Linked DNA regions of Flexivirga oryzae. The protein of the gene in region 1 interacts with the protein of each later gene in a pairwise test. Links are inferred from orthologs where the notes say so. Each region holds a gene or a part of one and is shown on either strand. Other genes may lie near its edges.

Region 1 (7,042 bases):
TCGGCGGCTGGTCGACGGTCGACACGAAGTTCTTCGACGAGAAGACCGGCATCGTGACCAAGATCGAGGAGGGGAATGGGTGACAGCGCTCGACATACGACCAGAACCCGCGACGACCACGTCGCGCGGTGACGACGGCGAGGAGCGGGCCCGACTGCGGCTGCCCTCCGGCGCAGCCCTGGGTGTCTCGACCCTCTGGCTGAGCCTGTTGGTGCTCATCCCGCTGGCGGCCGTCGTCGTGAAGGCCTTCGGTGGTGGCTGGTCCGGCTTCTGGGACGCGGTCACCGCTGAACAGGCAATGGCCTCACTGCGATTGACCGTCGCCACGTCGTTGATCATCACCGTGATCAACGCGGTGATGGGCACGGTCGTCGCATGGGTGCTGGTGCGCGACGAGTTCAAGGGCAAGCGACTGCTCGAGATCGTCATCGACATACCCTTCGCACTGCCCACCATCGTCGCCGGCCTGGTGCTGATCAGCGTCTACGGCCCATCCAGCCCGATCCACCTGGACATCTACGGCACCCGGTTGGCGGTGGCCTTCGCGCTCGTGTTCGTGACGCTGCCGTTCGTCGCCCGAGCGGTGCAACCGGTGCTCGAGGAGCTCGACCCCGAGGTGGAGCAGGCTGCTGCCTGCCTCGGGGCGAGCCGGCTGACGACCTTCCGCCGCATCGTGCTGCCGCAGCTGACACCCGCGATCGCCTCCGGCGCTGGCCTCGGATTCGCCCGCGCGATGGGGGAGTACGGCTCGGTGCTGCTGATCAGCGGCGGCCTCAACCACACGCAGGTCACGTCGCTCTATGCGTACGGGCGCATCCAGAACTACGACTTCGTCGGCGCCGCAGCCGTTTCCACGGTTCTGCTGGTCGTCAGCCTGGTCGTGCTGCTCAGCCTGGATGTGCTGCAACGAAGGGCGCGGCGCCGTGGCTAGCGCGGTCGCGACCCGAGGTCGCCGCGGCCGGATCGGGCTGCGGGCGCTCGCGCTCGGGTATGTCGGCATCCTGGTCGCCGTACCCCTGGTGGTCATCGTTGCGCGGGTGATCGGTGACGGCTGGACCGAGCTCGTGGATGCGCTCACGTCGCCGACAGCGGTGACGGCATACCGGCTGACGCTCGAGGTATCGGTCGTCGCCGTGGTGCTCAACGCGGTCTTCGGTGTCGTGTTCGGGATCCTGTTGACCCGCTACCGCGTGCCCGGCAGTCGCTTGTTGAGCGCGCTCGCAGACCTGCCGGTCGCCGTCTCGCCGATCATCGCCGGCCTGGCACTCGTGCTCGTGTACGGGCCCGTCGACGGTTGGTTCGGTGCCGGGCTGGCCGACTCCGGCATACAAGTCATCTATGCGTTGCCGGGCATGATCCTGGCCACGACGTTCGTCTCGTTCCCGTTGGTGCTGCGCGAGGTGGTGCCCGTGCTGCAGGAGGCGGGGACCGAGATGGAGCAGGCGGCGAAGGTGCTCGGGGCGAGCGCGTGGCAGCAGTTCGTCAGGATCACGCTGCCCACGATCCGGCCGGCGCTCGTCTACGGTCTCGTGCTGAGCCTGGCCCGCTCCCTGGGCGAATTCGGTGCGGTACGAGTGGTGTCCGGCGGGATCAGCGGTGACGGGCAGACCCAGACGCTGACCCTGCTGATCCAGGACAAGTACCAGCAGCTCGAAGGCGGCACCTACCAGATCGCGCTGTTGCTCGTCGTGATCACGGTTGCGGCGATCGTCACTGCCTCGCTGCGCAAGGACAAGAGAGGAACGACATGAGTATCGAGGCGCTGGGCATCAACAAACGGTTCGGGGACTTCGTCGCGCTCGACGACGTCAGTCTGACCGTCCCCTCGGGACAGCTCACCGCACTGCTCGGGCCGAGCGGTGGCGGAAAGTCCACGCTGCTGCGGATCATCGGCGGACTCGAGGACGCCGACTCCGGGGTCGTGCGGATCGGCGGTGTGGAGGCGACCGATCTGCCGGCGCAGCGGCGCAACGTGGGATTCGTCTTCCAGCACTATGCCGCGTTCAAGCATCTGTCGGTCTACCGCAACGTCGCCTTCGGGCTCGAAGTGCGTAAGCGGCCCAAGGCCGAGATCCGCGAACGTGTCCACGAACTGCTCGAGTTGGTGCACCTCGACCAGTTCGCCGATCGGCTGCCCTCGCAACTGTCCGGTGGTCAACGGCAGCGTATGGCGCTGGCGCGCGCGCTCGCGGTCGAGCCGAAGGTGCTCCTGCTGGACGAACCGTTCGGCGCCCTGGACGCGAAGGTGCGCAAGGAGCTACGTGACTGGCTGCGCAGGCTGCACGACCAGGTCCACGTGACAACGGTTTTCGTGACTCACGATCAGGACGAGGCGCTCGAGGTGTCCGACGAGATCGTCGTGATCAACCACGGGCGGGTGGAGCAGGTCGGCACGCCCGACGAGCTCTACGATCACCCGGCGAACGACTTCGTCATGGGATTCCTCGGCCCGGTCACGGAGTTCGACGGTCGGCTGGTGCGTCCACACGACCTCGAGTTGTCCGACCATCAGCTGGACGGGTCGGTGCAGGCGAAGGTGGAGCGCCTGAACCGGGTCGGCTTCCAGACCCGCGTCGAGCTGCAGATCCCGAACGGGTCGTCGTGGGCGCAGCTGTCCCGGGGGCAGGCTGATGCGCTCGAGCTGGAGCCCGGTGGACTGGTCTGGGTGCGGCCGCCGCGCTGAGCCCTGGCGGGTGTATTGCTCCGGCAATGCGAAGATGCTGCCGTGCAGATCTCGGCGAAGAGTGAATATGCGGTGCGGGCGCTGCTGGAGCTGGCGGTCCGGGAACCGGAGCTGGTGAAGGCGGACACGATCGTGGCGAGTCAGGACTTGCCGCGCAAGTTCGTGGAGTCGATCCTGTCCGAGCTTCGTCGTGCCGGTCTGGTCCGCAGTGTCCGCGGCGCCGACGGCGGCTACGGGCTGACCCGGCCGGCGAGCCAGATCACCGTCGGGGCGGTGATGCGAGCGGTCGACGGCCCGCTCGCGGAGGTCCGTGGCCTGCGTCCGCACGAGACGACCTACGAAGGCACCGCGGAGCACCTTCCCGAGGTGTGGATCGCGTTGCGTGCCAACGTGCGACGCATCCTGGACGAGACGAGCCTGCAACAGGTGCTCACCGGCAAACTGCCGGCGCACGTGCGTCGGTTGAGCGAGAACGCGGAGTCCTGGTTGCCGCGCTGAGTCTCCCGGTGTTTGCCTGGGCGGGTTAGCGTGAACGGTGCAAGCCCGTCTCGGGCCATCGATCGAGGGACCACGTGATGTCGGCATACCCTGTCCTGCTGCACACCGTCATCGACGCCCCGGACTGTCGTGCGCTCGCGGAGTTCTACCGGCGGTTGCTGGGGCTGCATTACCGCGCGGGGGAGGAGCCGCCGGGTAGCGGGGAGGATGACGCCGACTGGCTGGTGCTGCTGAACGACGCAGGCCAGCGCGTCGTGACGATCCAGCAGAAGACGGACACCACCGCCCCGACCTGGCCATCCGAGGACGTCCCGATGCAACTGCACATGGACTTCACAGTGCCGTCGGTGGACGAGTTGAAACGGCACCGGGCGCGCGCCATCGAGCTCGGCGCGCGGGAGTTGTTCGATCGTTCGGCCGACGAGGGCGAGCCGCTCTACGTGCTCGCCGATCCCGCCGGGCATCCGTTCTGCCTGCTGGTCCAGTAGCGAGTGAGGTGCGCCGGCCGCGCCCGCCATGCCGCGCCGGCCGAGTAGCCCCCGCGCTGGCCGAGTTGCTGTCACGCCGCGCCGGCCGAGTAGCCGCCGCGCTGGCCGAGTTGCTGTCACGCCGCGCCGGCCGAGTTAGCTGTCACGCCTCGCCGGCCGAGTAGCCCCCGCGCTGGCCGAGTTGCCGCCATGCCGCGCTGGCCGAGTAGCCGTCATGCCGCGCCGGCCGAGTAGCCGTGGGGGAGCGCAGCGGAGGAACGGCGTATCGAGGTCGCGTCCCCCGGGTGGTCGAGTCGGCGACCCCGCTCCCCCCGCGCTGGCCGAGTAGGCGAGCCCGCGATATTGCGGTGGCCGAGTAGGCGAGCCCGCAAGGGCGAGCCGTATCGAGGTCCGCGCGTGCGTCACCGACCCCGCGAGCCGATACGTTTCGGGGCAAACGTATCGAAGAAATGTTCGCACACCCTCTGTACTTCCTGAACGTCACCCGATAGAATCATGACAACGAAACCACCTAGGGGAGAGGGGGACTCGATCACCGTGGCCATCGACTCACCCTTGCGCATCCCCGGTCAACCGGCACCGGTGGAAGCGGATACGACTTGCTGGGACGGGCCCGATCCCGCCCGGCGGCCGGAGCCGGGCCTGGGGCCACGGCTGGCCGAGCAGGTGAGGGCCGTGGCCGACGCGCTGGACCAGCTCCCTCGCGTGTTCGACCAGCTCGGCGAAGACCAACTCACCGACCTGGTCAGTGTGTTGCTGGGTGTGCAGGAGCGGGCCGGGCAGGTCGCCACGCTGGCGACGGCGAACGCGTGCGAACGGGGTGTGGTGGATGCCTCGGACGCGGCCAACACCACCGGGTGGGTGCGCGCCCGGGCGCGGGCCGCCGGGACCAGTATCGAACCCTCGGCCGCCAGTACGGTGTCGGTGGTGGCCGAGGCGTGCCGGGACCGGCGCAACCACGTGATCGCCGCGGCGGTCCGCGACGGGTCCTGCACCCTGGCCACCGCCCGGACCGCGTTGCGGCAAACCGCGAAAGTCGCCGAAGTGTTACCGACCGCGGCCCGCGAAGACATCCAATCCTGGTTCCTGCAACTGGACCCGGCGCTGGGGTCCCGAGGCGTGACGGAACTGACCCGGCGGATCATCGCCAACTATGCCGCGGACAAACTCTCCGGGGAGGACGCACACCTGGAGAAGGTGGAATCATTGACCTGGCGGACGTTGCCGACCGGGATGATCCGGTTGATCGCCGACCTGTGCCCCGCCAACGCCGCCATCCTCAAACAAGCCATCAACGCATTGTCCGCACCCCACCCCGCCCAGCACAAAGACACCAGCACCACCGAGACCACGGGCGAGACCGCCACCAGCCAGCAAAGCGACCCCACCGGCGCCACCGGCGCCACCGGTGGTGCCGCGGGCGACAGTGAGTCCGGGCCCACCCACGACGCGGACACCACTGCCGATGACCTCCAGGACACCACCGGTGACGCTGGTGACGCTGGTGGCACGACTGGTCACGCCGGTGCCGCGTTCGGCCTGCACCCCGACGTCCAGCACGACGACTGCGACGGTGACGTCGACGGCGCGGCCTCCGGCGCCACCAGCAACGGTGCCACCAGCACACGCGGCACCAGCACCGGCACCGTGCCCGAGCGGGTGCGGGATGAACGGACGCCGGGTAAACGGCGGGTGGACGCGCTGATGGACCTGGTCGCCGCGGGCGCCAAGACCGTGTGCGGGGACGGGATGGGCATCGGTGCCGGCGCCACCGTGTTGGTCACGATGGACCTGCACCGGCTCCTCACAGACTTGGACGGTGCGATCACCATCGGCGGGGAGATCCTCGACGCGGGTACCGCCCGGAGGTTGGCGTGTGATGCGGACCTGATCCCCGTCGTCCTCGGCACCAAGAGTCAACCCCTGGACGTGGGGCGTGAAAAACGGTTGGCCACCACAGGGATACGGGCCGCCGTCGTCCACCGAGACATGGGATGCACCTTCCCCACCTGCGACCGACCTCCGGGTTTCTGTGAAGTGCACCATGTGCTGCCCTGGTGGGCCGGCGGCGACACTGCTCTGAGCAACTCTGCCATGCTGTGTCGGCGACATCACCAGATCGTGCACCGCCACGGCTACACCGCCACCATCACCGCCGACGGCGTCACCTGGGACCTGACCGAAGGCGCCATGCCCGGCTGGGCCGCCGACAAAGTCGCCTGACCACCGGGACGGTGCGGGACCTCGATCACGGTCTCGCCTAACGGCTCGACCTACTCGGCCACCGCTGAAATCAACGCCGCTGAAATGGCCGGTGCTGAAATGGGTTGCGCGGGGCAATGACTCGGCCAGCGCGGGCGCGGGACCTCGATGCGGGCTCGTTCCTCGCCCTTACTCGGCCACCGCGGGAATGGCCGGGCGCTGAAATGGCCGGTGCTGAAAGGGGTTGCGCGGGGTGATGATTCGGCCGCCGCTGGTGTGTGCGGGGCCTCGATCACGGTCTCGCCTAGCGGCTCGACCTACTCGGCCACCGCTGCTTACTCGGCCACCGCTGCCTACTCGGCCACCGCTGCTTACTCGGCTAGCGCGGCTACTCGGTCGCCGCTGGGCGCTGGGCGGTGATGACGATGTTGCTGATCGAGGGGCCGCCTTCGGGGCGCTCGAGGCAGGTGATGATCACCAGGCGATCCTTCACTGAACTCCACACGTTCGCGGTGGACGCGAGCTCGTTCTTGCGGACCGCCTGCCATCCCGTCACCCGGTACGAGACACCCGCAACCTTGACGACCGCGCCGGTGCCGACGGTGGCGGTGCCGCGGGAGATGTTCGTCAGGTAGTTCCCCGGGGCGGTTGCGCCGCCGGTGGTCGAATGCATCACCACGTAAGCGGTCCCGCGGTCGGCATTCTTGGGGGAGACGGCCAGGTTGCGGATCCGGTATGCCGACGTGAACCGGGTGGCGTGACCTCACCGCCGACCTCGTCGAGGGCACCCAGCGGCACGTTCAGACCGACCGACGGCACCACGAAGCGCTGACCGGCATGCTGGTCGACCGCGTGTGACTTGGAGATCGGGATCGGGGTGACGCCCGGATCGAACGCGGCCGGGCGACCGTTCATCCCCGTCGCGACCGACGCCGGTTGCGCCGAACTGCCGCCCCGCGCCGTCAGCAGACCGGCGAGCACCAGACAGATCGCCGCGACCGCCGCCAGCACACCGGCGGCGATGCCGAAACCCCCGCGCGACTTCATCGACTTCCGCTCTCCTCAAATGCCACCCGGCGCGATGCACTCGACGGCCCGGCACCCCGGTGTGGTGTATGCCTAAGGTAAGCCTACACTTCATTAGGCAAGCCTTAGCTAACTGGATGGCCGG
Region 2 (7,029 bases), 800 kb from region 1 along the record:
GCGCACCGCGTACTACGCCGAGAGCATCGCGCGACGCTTCGGCGGCCCGGCGGTCTTCCTGGTGTGGTTCATCCCGCTACTGCCCAGCTCGATCGTCTACGCATTCGTCGGCGACGCCCGAATGTCGTTGCGGCGCTTCCTGTTCATCGACTTCCTCGCCGGTCTGGTCTACCGCGGGTTGTGGATGTATGCCGGCTACCAGATGGGGGAGCCGGCCAAGGACCTGGTCAATCAGCTGGCCAAGTACAGCCTCTATCTCACCGTCGCCGGCGTGATCGTCGTCTTCATCGGTGTCTTCCGGCAGCAGCGGCGGTTCTCCTCGCGCGAGGGCTGAGCGGCGCGCGGCGGCGGACCGTGCACAGGTCCCCCCGGTGGGGACTCCGGTACGGGTTTTGGCCTCCGGACCGTGCATAGGTCTCCCCGGTGGGGACTGCGGTACGCCGGGAGCCGGATTCGCGTGCATAGGTCTCCCCGGTGGGGACTGCGGTACGGGTTTTGGCCTCCGGGCCGTGCATAGCTCTCCACCGGTGGGGACTGCGGTACGCCGCGCGCCGCCATACCCGCGCACAGGTCCCCCCAGGGGAGCCCGAGCCCGACCCGACCCGACGGCGCGAGGACTCAGTCCGTGGGTATGTCGTTCACGCCGCCCTTGCCCGAGATCTCCTTGCGCTCGCGCGTCGCCGGCAGGTCCTGGAGCGGCTTGTCCGAGCCGACCTCGCCGCGCAGCGCGTCGAAGATCGCGACACCCTGTGCGGCCAGGCCGGAGATCATGTCGGACAGCCCGTCCGAGCCGTTGAGCATGGTGACCTTCGCACCGGCGAGCCCCTGCGCCGCCTTCTCGACGATCTGCGGCAACTGGTCGATCAGCGCCTGGTCGAGGGCCACCCGGTTGCTGCTCGCAGCGGCCTCCGCCTGGATGCGGGTCCGTTCGGCCTCGGCCTTGGCCATGATCCGCAGCTTCTCCGCGTCGGCCTGTGCCGGCTTGATCACCTCGGCGACCAGTTGTTCCTCACGCAGCGACGCCTGCCGCTGGGCCAGCTCGGTCTTGGCGTTGATGACCTCCTGCTGCGCCTGCGCCTCCGACAACGGGCCGGCCTGCGCCGCCTTGGCCTGCGCCGCCTGGGTCTCCGCCGCGAAGCCGGCCTGGGTGATCGCGGTGTCCCGCTGGTACTTGGCCTGCTGCCGCAACGACTCCTGCTGCGCCTCGGCGGCCGCCTGGTCGGCGCTCGCCTGGGCGATCTGCGCCTGCTGCTGGATCCGCGCGTTGTGCGGTGCGGCCATCGCCTTGATGTAGCCGAGGCCGCCGTCGTCGATGTTCTGGATCTGCAGTGCGTCGACGATCAGGCCCATCTTGGCCATCTCACCCTTGGAACCGTCGAGCACCTCGGTCGCGAGCTTCTGCCGCTCGGTGATGATCTCCTCGACCGTCATCGAGCCGATGATCGAGCGCAGGTGGCCGGCGAAGATGCGACCGGTCAGGGTGGGCATCTGGTGCTGGTCGGACAGGAACCGCTGCGCGGCGTTGACGATCGACTCGGTGTCGTTGCCGACCTTGGCCGCGATCACGGCCCGCACCGTCAGGGCGATGCCCTGCTTGGTGACGCACGGCTCCTCGACCTCGGCCTCGAAGAGGGACAACGTCAGGAACTGCACCTTGCGGAAGACCGGGATCACGAACGCCCCGTGGCCGGTCACCACCTTGAACGGCGCGGCGGCGGCCCCGCCTCGTCCACCGGAGATCAGCATCGCCTGATCGGCCTGCGGGACCCGATATCCAAACATGTTCGTCCTTCACTTTCCCCTGAGCGCCCGCCGGTCCGGCCGTCGGGTCGTCACACTGGAATACCACCGCACACCGAGCGCCGGGTGTGCGGGTTCGCCGGTGCGATGTGCGGTGCCTGCGTTTGGTTCCGTCAGAGCATCAGCAGCGGATCCTGGCGTTCGCCCCACGCGACGACGGTCACTTCGCGCCCGCCGAGGTCTTCCACGACATACACCTGCTGGTCCTTCGGCAACGGCACGGCCGAGTATGCCGTGAACGTCTCGCTGCCGCCCCGGATCGGCACCACCACCTCGCCCGGGCCGGCCTCGCCGCGGCTCGCCACCGTGAGGTAGCCGAGCCGGCCGATCGGGGAAGCGTGCGAGGTGTCCATAACGTGAGGATCGTATGACGTGCCACCGCCTTGCGCTCGTACCCTAATGACATGAGCACCACGATCGAGCACTCGCCGGCCGACACCGCGGCCCGCATCGAGGCCGCCGGCCGAGCCGGCCGAGCCGCCGCCAAGCGCCTCGCCGTCCTGACCCGCGCCGACAAGGACGCCGCCCTGGGCGCGCTCGCCGATGCCCTGCTCGCCGCCACCGACCGCATCGTGGCCGCCAACGACACCGACCTGCAACGCGGTCGCGAGAGTGGCATGGCCGAGGGGCTGCAGGACCGGCTGCGTCTGACGCCGGAGCGGGTCGCCGCGATCGCCGACGCGCTGCGGCAGCTGGCGGCGCTGCCCGACCCGGTGGGTGATGTCGTGCGCGGCTCCACCCTGGCCAACGGGTTGCAGCTGCGTCAGGTGCGGGTGCCGATGGGCGTGGTCGGCATGATCTACGAGTCACGGCCCAACGTGACCGTCGACGCGGCCGGGCTCGGCCTCAAGAGCGGCAACGCGATGATCCTGCGCGGAGGTTCCGCCGCCGCCGAGACCAACCGGGTGATCGTCGACGTGCTGCGGAAGGCGTTGGTGGAGCAGGGCATTCCCGCCGATGCGGTCCAGTTGCTGGACGGCGGACACGAGGACGTCGACGCGCTCATCACCGCGCGCGGGCTGGTCGACCTGGTGATCCCGCGGGGCAGCGACCGGTTGATCCAGGCCGTCGTGCAGGGCGCGACGGTGCCGGTCATCGAGACCGGCGTCGGCAACTGCCACGTCTACATCGACGCGGCGGCCGACCCGCAGCGTGCGGTCGCGATCGCGCTCAACTCCAAGACGCACCGGCCGAGCGTGTGCAACGCCGCCGAGTCGCTGCTCGTGCACCGTGACGTGGCGGATGCGGTCCTGCCCGCCCTGTACGACGCCCTCACGGCTGCCCACGTCGAGCTGCACACCGACGAGCGTGCGTCGGCGCTCGCGGAGAGCGGTGGCACGCCATACACACCGGCGACGGACGAGGACTTCGCCACCGAATACCTGGACCTGCAGCTGAGCGTCGCCGTGGTCGACGACCTGGACGCGGCCATCGCGCACATCGACCGCTACGGCTCCGGGCACACCGAGGTGATCGTGACCGAAGACCGTGGCGCGGCAAGGCGATTCGTCGCCGAGGTGGACGCCGCAGTCGTCGCCGTCAACGCGTCGTCGCGGTTCACCGACGGGGGAGAGTTCGGCTTCGGTGCCGAGATCGGCATCTCCACCCAGAAGCTGCACGCCCGCGGCCCGATGGGTCTGCAGGAGCTGACCAGCACCAAGTGGATCGTCGAGGGTGACGGCCAGATCAGGCGGTGATCGACAGGGTCGCGCCGTCGACCGGATGCGCTGGCGGGCGCCCGTCCGCGATGCGCTCGACCTCGTCGGCGGCCGCGTCGGCCAGCCGCGTCAGCTCCACCCCGAGCGACCCGGCGAGGTGCGGGGTCAGCAGGACGTTCGGGGCGTCGTAGAACGGATGGCCGGGCGGGAGCGTCCAGGGCGTGGTGACGTCGAGGATCGCGAAGATGTCGCCCTCGTGCACCCGGTCCACCAGCGCGTCCTGGTCGACGAGTTCGCCGCGGGCCGTGTTGATCAGCGTGGCGCCGGGCTGGAGGAGCCCGAGCGCCGCCCGATCGAGCAGATGACGGGTCTCGGGCAGCGAGGGCGCGTGCAGACTGACGATCTCACAGGTGGCGAGCAGCTCTGGCAACTCGGCGAGTTCGACCCCGAGGGCCTCAGCCTCAGCGCGGCGCAGGAACGGGTCGCTGACGACCACCTGCACGTCATACGGCCGAAGCAGCTGTATGACGTCGCGGCCGATCTTGGATGCGCCGATGATGCCGATCCGCTTGCCGTAGTTGCCCATTCGTGGGAACAGCGCGTCGGGTTCGAACGCTTCGCGTCGCTCGTGGAGCGCGCGGGCGATCTGCAGCACGTTCTTGCCGGCCAGCAGGATCATCGCCACCGTGTACTCCGCGACTGGCCGCGCGTTGGCGTCGGCCGCAGAGGTGACGAGGATGCCGCGCTCCCAACACGCATGTGTCACATGGTGTTTCACCGATCCGGCGGCGTGCACGATGGCGCGCAGTCGTGGTGCGAGGTCGAGGGTGGCGCTTCCGATCGGGGGTGTCCCCCAACCGGTCACGAACACCTCGGCGTCCACCAGCACGTGCCGGTCGGCAGGGTCGTCGAAGGTCTCGATCGGTGTCTCCCGGAGCAAGCGTCCTGCTCGGGCGATGCGGTCGATCTCGGCCGCGGTGAACGCGCGTCGGAAGGTGTGATCGGGCATGACGAAAGCGACGGCGGGCTGCACCGTTTCACCCTGCCACATCGTGCCCACCACCGATCCGGCCCCGCGCGCAGCGGCCCGGAGGCCGTAGGGTGACGTGTCGTGAACAGAGAGCGTCCGACCAGTGGTTCGGTCACGTTGTCCGATGTGGCGGCGCGGGCCGGCGTCTCTCTCGCCACCGCGTCCCGTGCGCTCAACGGCAGTGAACGCGTTGTCCGTCCGGAGCTGAGGGAGCGGGTCCGCGCGGCGGCGGAACGTCTGGGCTACACCGCCAACCAACAGGCACAGGCGGTCGCCCGCGGTGCGACCCGAACCGTCGGCGTGGTGCTCGGCGACATCGCCGACCCCTACTTCGCGGCCGTGGCCGCCGGCATCACGGAGGCGGCGGGGGAGCGTCAACTGGTGGTCACGATGGCGTCGGTGGGGGTCGAGGTCGACCGCGTCGTCGACTCGCTCTCCGTGTTGCGCGGAGGTCGGCCCCGGGCCGTGCTGATGACGGTCAGCCGACACACGGATCCGGCAGCGGACGGACGCATGGCCACCGAACTCGACCGCGTGCGTGCGTATGGCGGTGGGGTGGCCTTCCTCGGTGACGCACCGGACGGTTTCGTCGGCGTCCCGGTGGCGCACCGGGCGAACGCCGGGGCGCTCGCCGAGCAGTTGCTCGGCCTCGGTTACCGGGATACGGCCGTCCTCGCCGGGCCCGCTGAACTGCTGACCGCCGCCGAGCGTGCGATCGGTTTCCTGACCGGGATGGAGAAGGCAGGTTGCCCGGTCCCTCCAGCACGGCAACTTGCCGGTGCGCTGTCACGCGACGGCGGATTCGACGCGATGACAAGGCTTCTCGCGTCCGGGACACGGCCCGAGCTGGTTTTCGCGGTCACCGATGTGATGGCCGTCGGCGCGATGGCGGCGATCCGGAGTGCCGGTCTGGAGCCGGGCCGTGACATCGCGGTCGCCGGGTATGACGACATCGAGATGCTGCAGGACGTGACTCCGGGGCTGACCACGGTGTCGCTCCCGCTGCGCGACATCGGTCGCCGACTGTTGGATGTCGCGCTGGACGACGACACTGGAGGTGCGACCGAGCCGGTGCGTGGCACCGTCGTGCTGCGCGACAGCACGCCGCGCAGGCGCGCCTGAGCCCGGCGCCGACGAAAGGACACTCGCATGCCGTTCGCGTTCTCCACCCTCGGCTGTCCCGACCGCACCCTGCAGGAGGTGCTCGAGCTGGCGACGTCGCGTGGTGTCGACGGGCTGGAGTTGCGTGCGGCACCCGACGCCGTCGTCCACATCGGTCTGGACGACCAGCAGCGCACCGCGGTGCGCGAGCAGTGCGCGGCCGCGGGTGTGCAGGTGTTGGCGCTCGCCAGTTACCTGCGCGTGTGCGAGCTGGGCGACGACGAGGCTTTCGCGCGGGATGCCTCCGACCACCTGCGGCTCGCGTCCGACCTGGGTGCGAGCTACCTGCGGGTCTTCCCCGGGCCGGGTGGCGCCGGCGCCGAGGGTGACGAGCGCGCGGTGCTCCGACTCACCGAGATCGCTCCGCTCGCACATCAACTCGGTGTGCGGATCGGCCTGGAAACACACGATTCCCATCCACGGGGTGCGGACATCGCGGCGATCCTGTGGGCGCTGGACGAGCGTCTGCCGGAGCACGGGGTCGAGGTGATCTGGGACGCGCTGCACCCGTGGCGTGCGGGGGAGGACCCGGTCGACACGCTGCAGGCCGTGGCGCCCTGGCTCGGGTACGTGCAGATCAAGGACGCGGATGCCGGGCCGGACGGTGCTCTGCGTGCCGTGGGGAGAGGCGACCTTCCGCTGGACCGGATCGCGGCGGAGCTGCCCCATCGGGGGAGTCTGTGGTGGTCCCTGGAGTGGGAGAAGGTCTGGCACCCCGAGCTGGCGGAACTGCCGGAAGCGCTCGATGACGCGCTCGACTGGTACCGCCGAGCTGTGCTGCCGGGCTGAGTAGCGGTCGGAACTCTTGTCTATTGCGGTGGCTGGCTCTACGCTGGCGTGGGCGGAAAGCGCTTTCCGACATCGCCAACACCGAAAGTGAGCAGTCGTGTCGACCCAGACCCTCGGCATCATCATGAACGGCGCCTCCGGGCGCATGGGCTACCGCCAGCACCTCGTCCGGTCGATCCTGGCCATCCGGGACCAGGGTGGCGTGCTGCTCTCGGACGGCAGCCGGGTGCAGGTCGAGCCGCTGCTGGTCGGCCGCACGGAGGCCAAGCTGGCCGAGATCGCGAAGCGGCACGACATCGAGCACTACACGACCGATCTGGAAGCGGCGTTGGCCGATGAACGCTGGCCGATCTACGCCGACTTCCTGGTCACCAGCGCCCGGGTTCCCGCCATGCGCAGGGCGATTGCGGCTGGGAAAGCGATCTACACCGAGAAGCCGACGGCCGAGACCTACGCCGACGCACTCGAGCTCGCCCGGCTGGCTGACGCGGCCGGCATCAAGAACGGCGTCGTGCACGACAAGCTCTACCTGCCCGGGCTACGCAAGCTGCGCCGCCTGGTCGACTCCGGCTTCTTCGGCCAGATCCTCTC

The links. The genes of interacting proteins can lie anywhere in the genome.
Region 2: the proteins of FHU39_RS00950 (region 1) and FHU39_RS04535 interact in binary tests that used the Escherichia coli proteins (3 or more experiments, as listed by UniProt). The link is inferred for Flexivirga oryzae from one-to-one orthologs.

What each region holds. Positions count from the first base shown.
Region 1 is NZ_JACHVQ010000001.1:194,758-201,799, forward strand. Bases 716-3,715 are described here. They hold FHU39_RS00950 (sulfate/molybdate ABC transporter ATP-binding protein), read left to right. Parts: upstream 716-1,747; coding sequence 1,748-2,683; downstream 2,684-3,715. Other genes in these bases: cysT (sulfate ABC transporter permease subunit CysT), read left to right, coding at 716-931; FHU39_RS00945 (sulfate ABC transporter permease subunit), read left to right, coding at 924-1,751; FHU39_RS00955 (Rrf2 family transcriptional regulator), read left to right, coding at 2,726-3,181; FHU39_RS00960 (VOC family protein), read left to right, coding at 3,259-3,669. Also shown: FHU39_RS00935 (extracellular solute-binding protein), read left to right, coding at 1-83; more of cysT, read left to right, coding at 80-715; FHU39_RS00965 (HNH endonuclease signature motif containing protein), read left to right, coding at 4,165-5,892; FHU39_RS23915 (sortase family protein), read right to left, coding at 6,260-6,547; FHU39_RS23920 (hypothetical protein), read right to left, coding at 6,544-6,918. UniProt on the Escherichia coli protein: Part of the ABC transporter complex CysAWTP involved in sulfate/thiosulfate import. Responsible for energy coupling to the transport system.
Region 2 is NZ_JACHVQ010000001.1:992,907-999,935, forward strand. What follows is about bases 1,364-4,350. They hold FHU39_RS04535 (glutamate-5-semialdehyde dehydrogenase), read left to right. Parts: upstream 1,364-2,204; coding sequence 2,205-3,497; downstream 3,498-4,350. Other genes in these bases: FHU39_RS04525 (SPFH domain-containing protein), read right to left, coding at 1,364-1,782; FHU39_RS04530 (hypothetical protein), read right to left, coding at 1,914-2,153; FHU39_RS04540 (hydroxyacid dehydrogenase), read right to left, coding at 3,487-4,350. In the rest of the region: FHU39_RS04520 (DedA family protein), read left to right, coding at 1-334; more of FHU39_RS04525, read right to left, coding at 619-1,363; more of FHU39_RS04540, read right to left, coding at 4,351-4,509; FHU39_RS04545 (substrate-binding domain-containing protein), read left to right, coding at 4,570-5,610; FHU39_RS04550 (sugar phosphate isomerase/epimerase family protein), read left to right, coding at 5,638-6,438; FHU39_RS04555 (Gfo/Idh/MocA family protein), read left to right, coding at 6,563-7,029. UniProt on the Escherichia coli protein: Catalyzes the NADPH-dependent reduction of L-glutamate 5-phosphate into L-glutamate 5-semialdehyde and phosphate. The product spontaneously undergoes cyclization to form 1-pyrroline-5-carboxylate.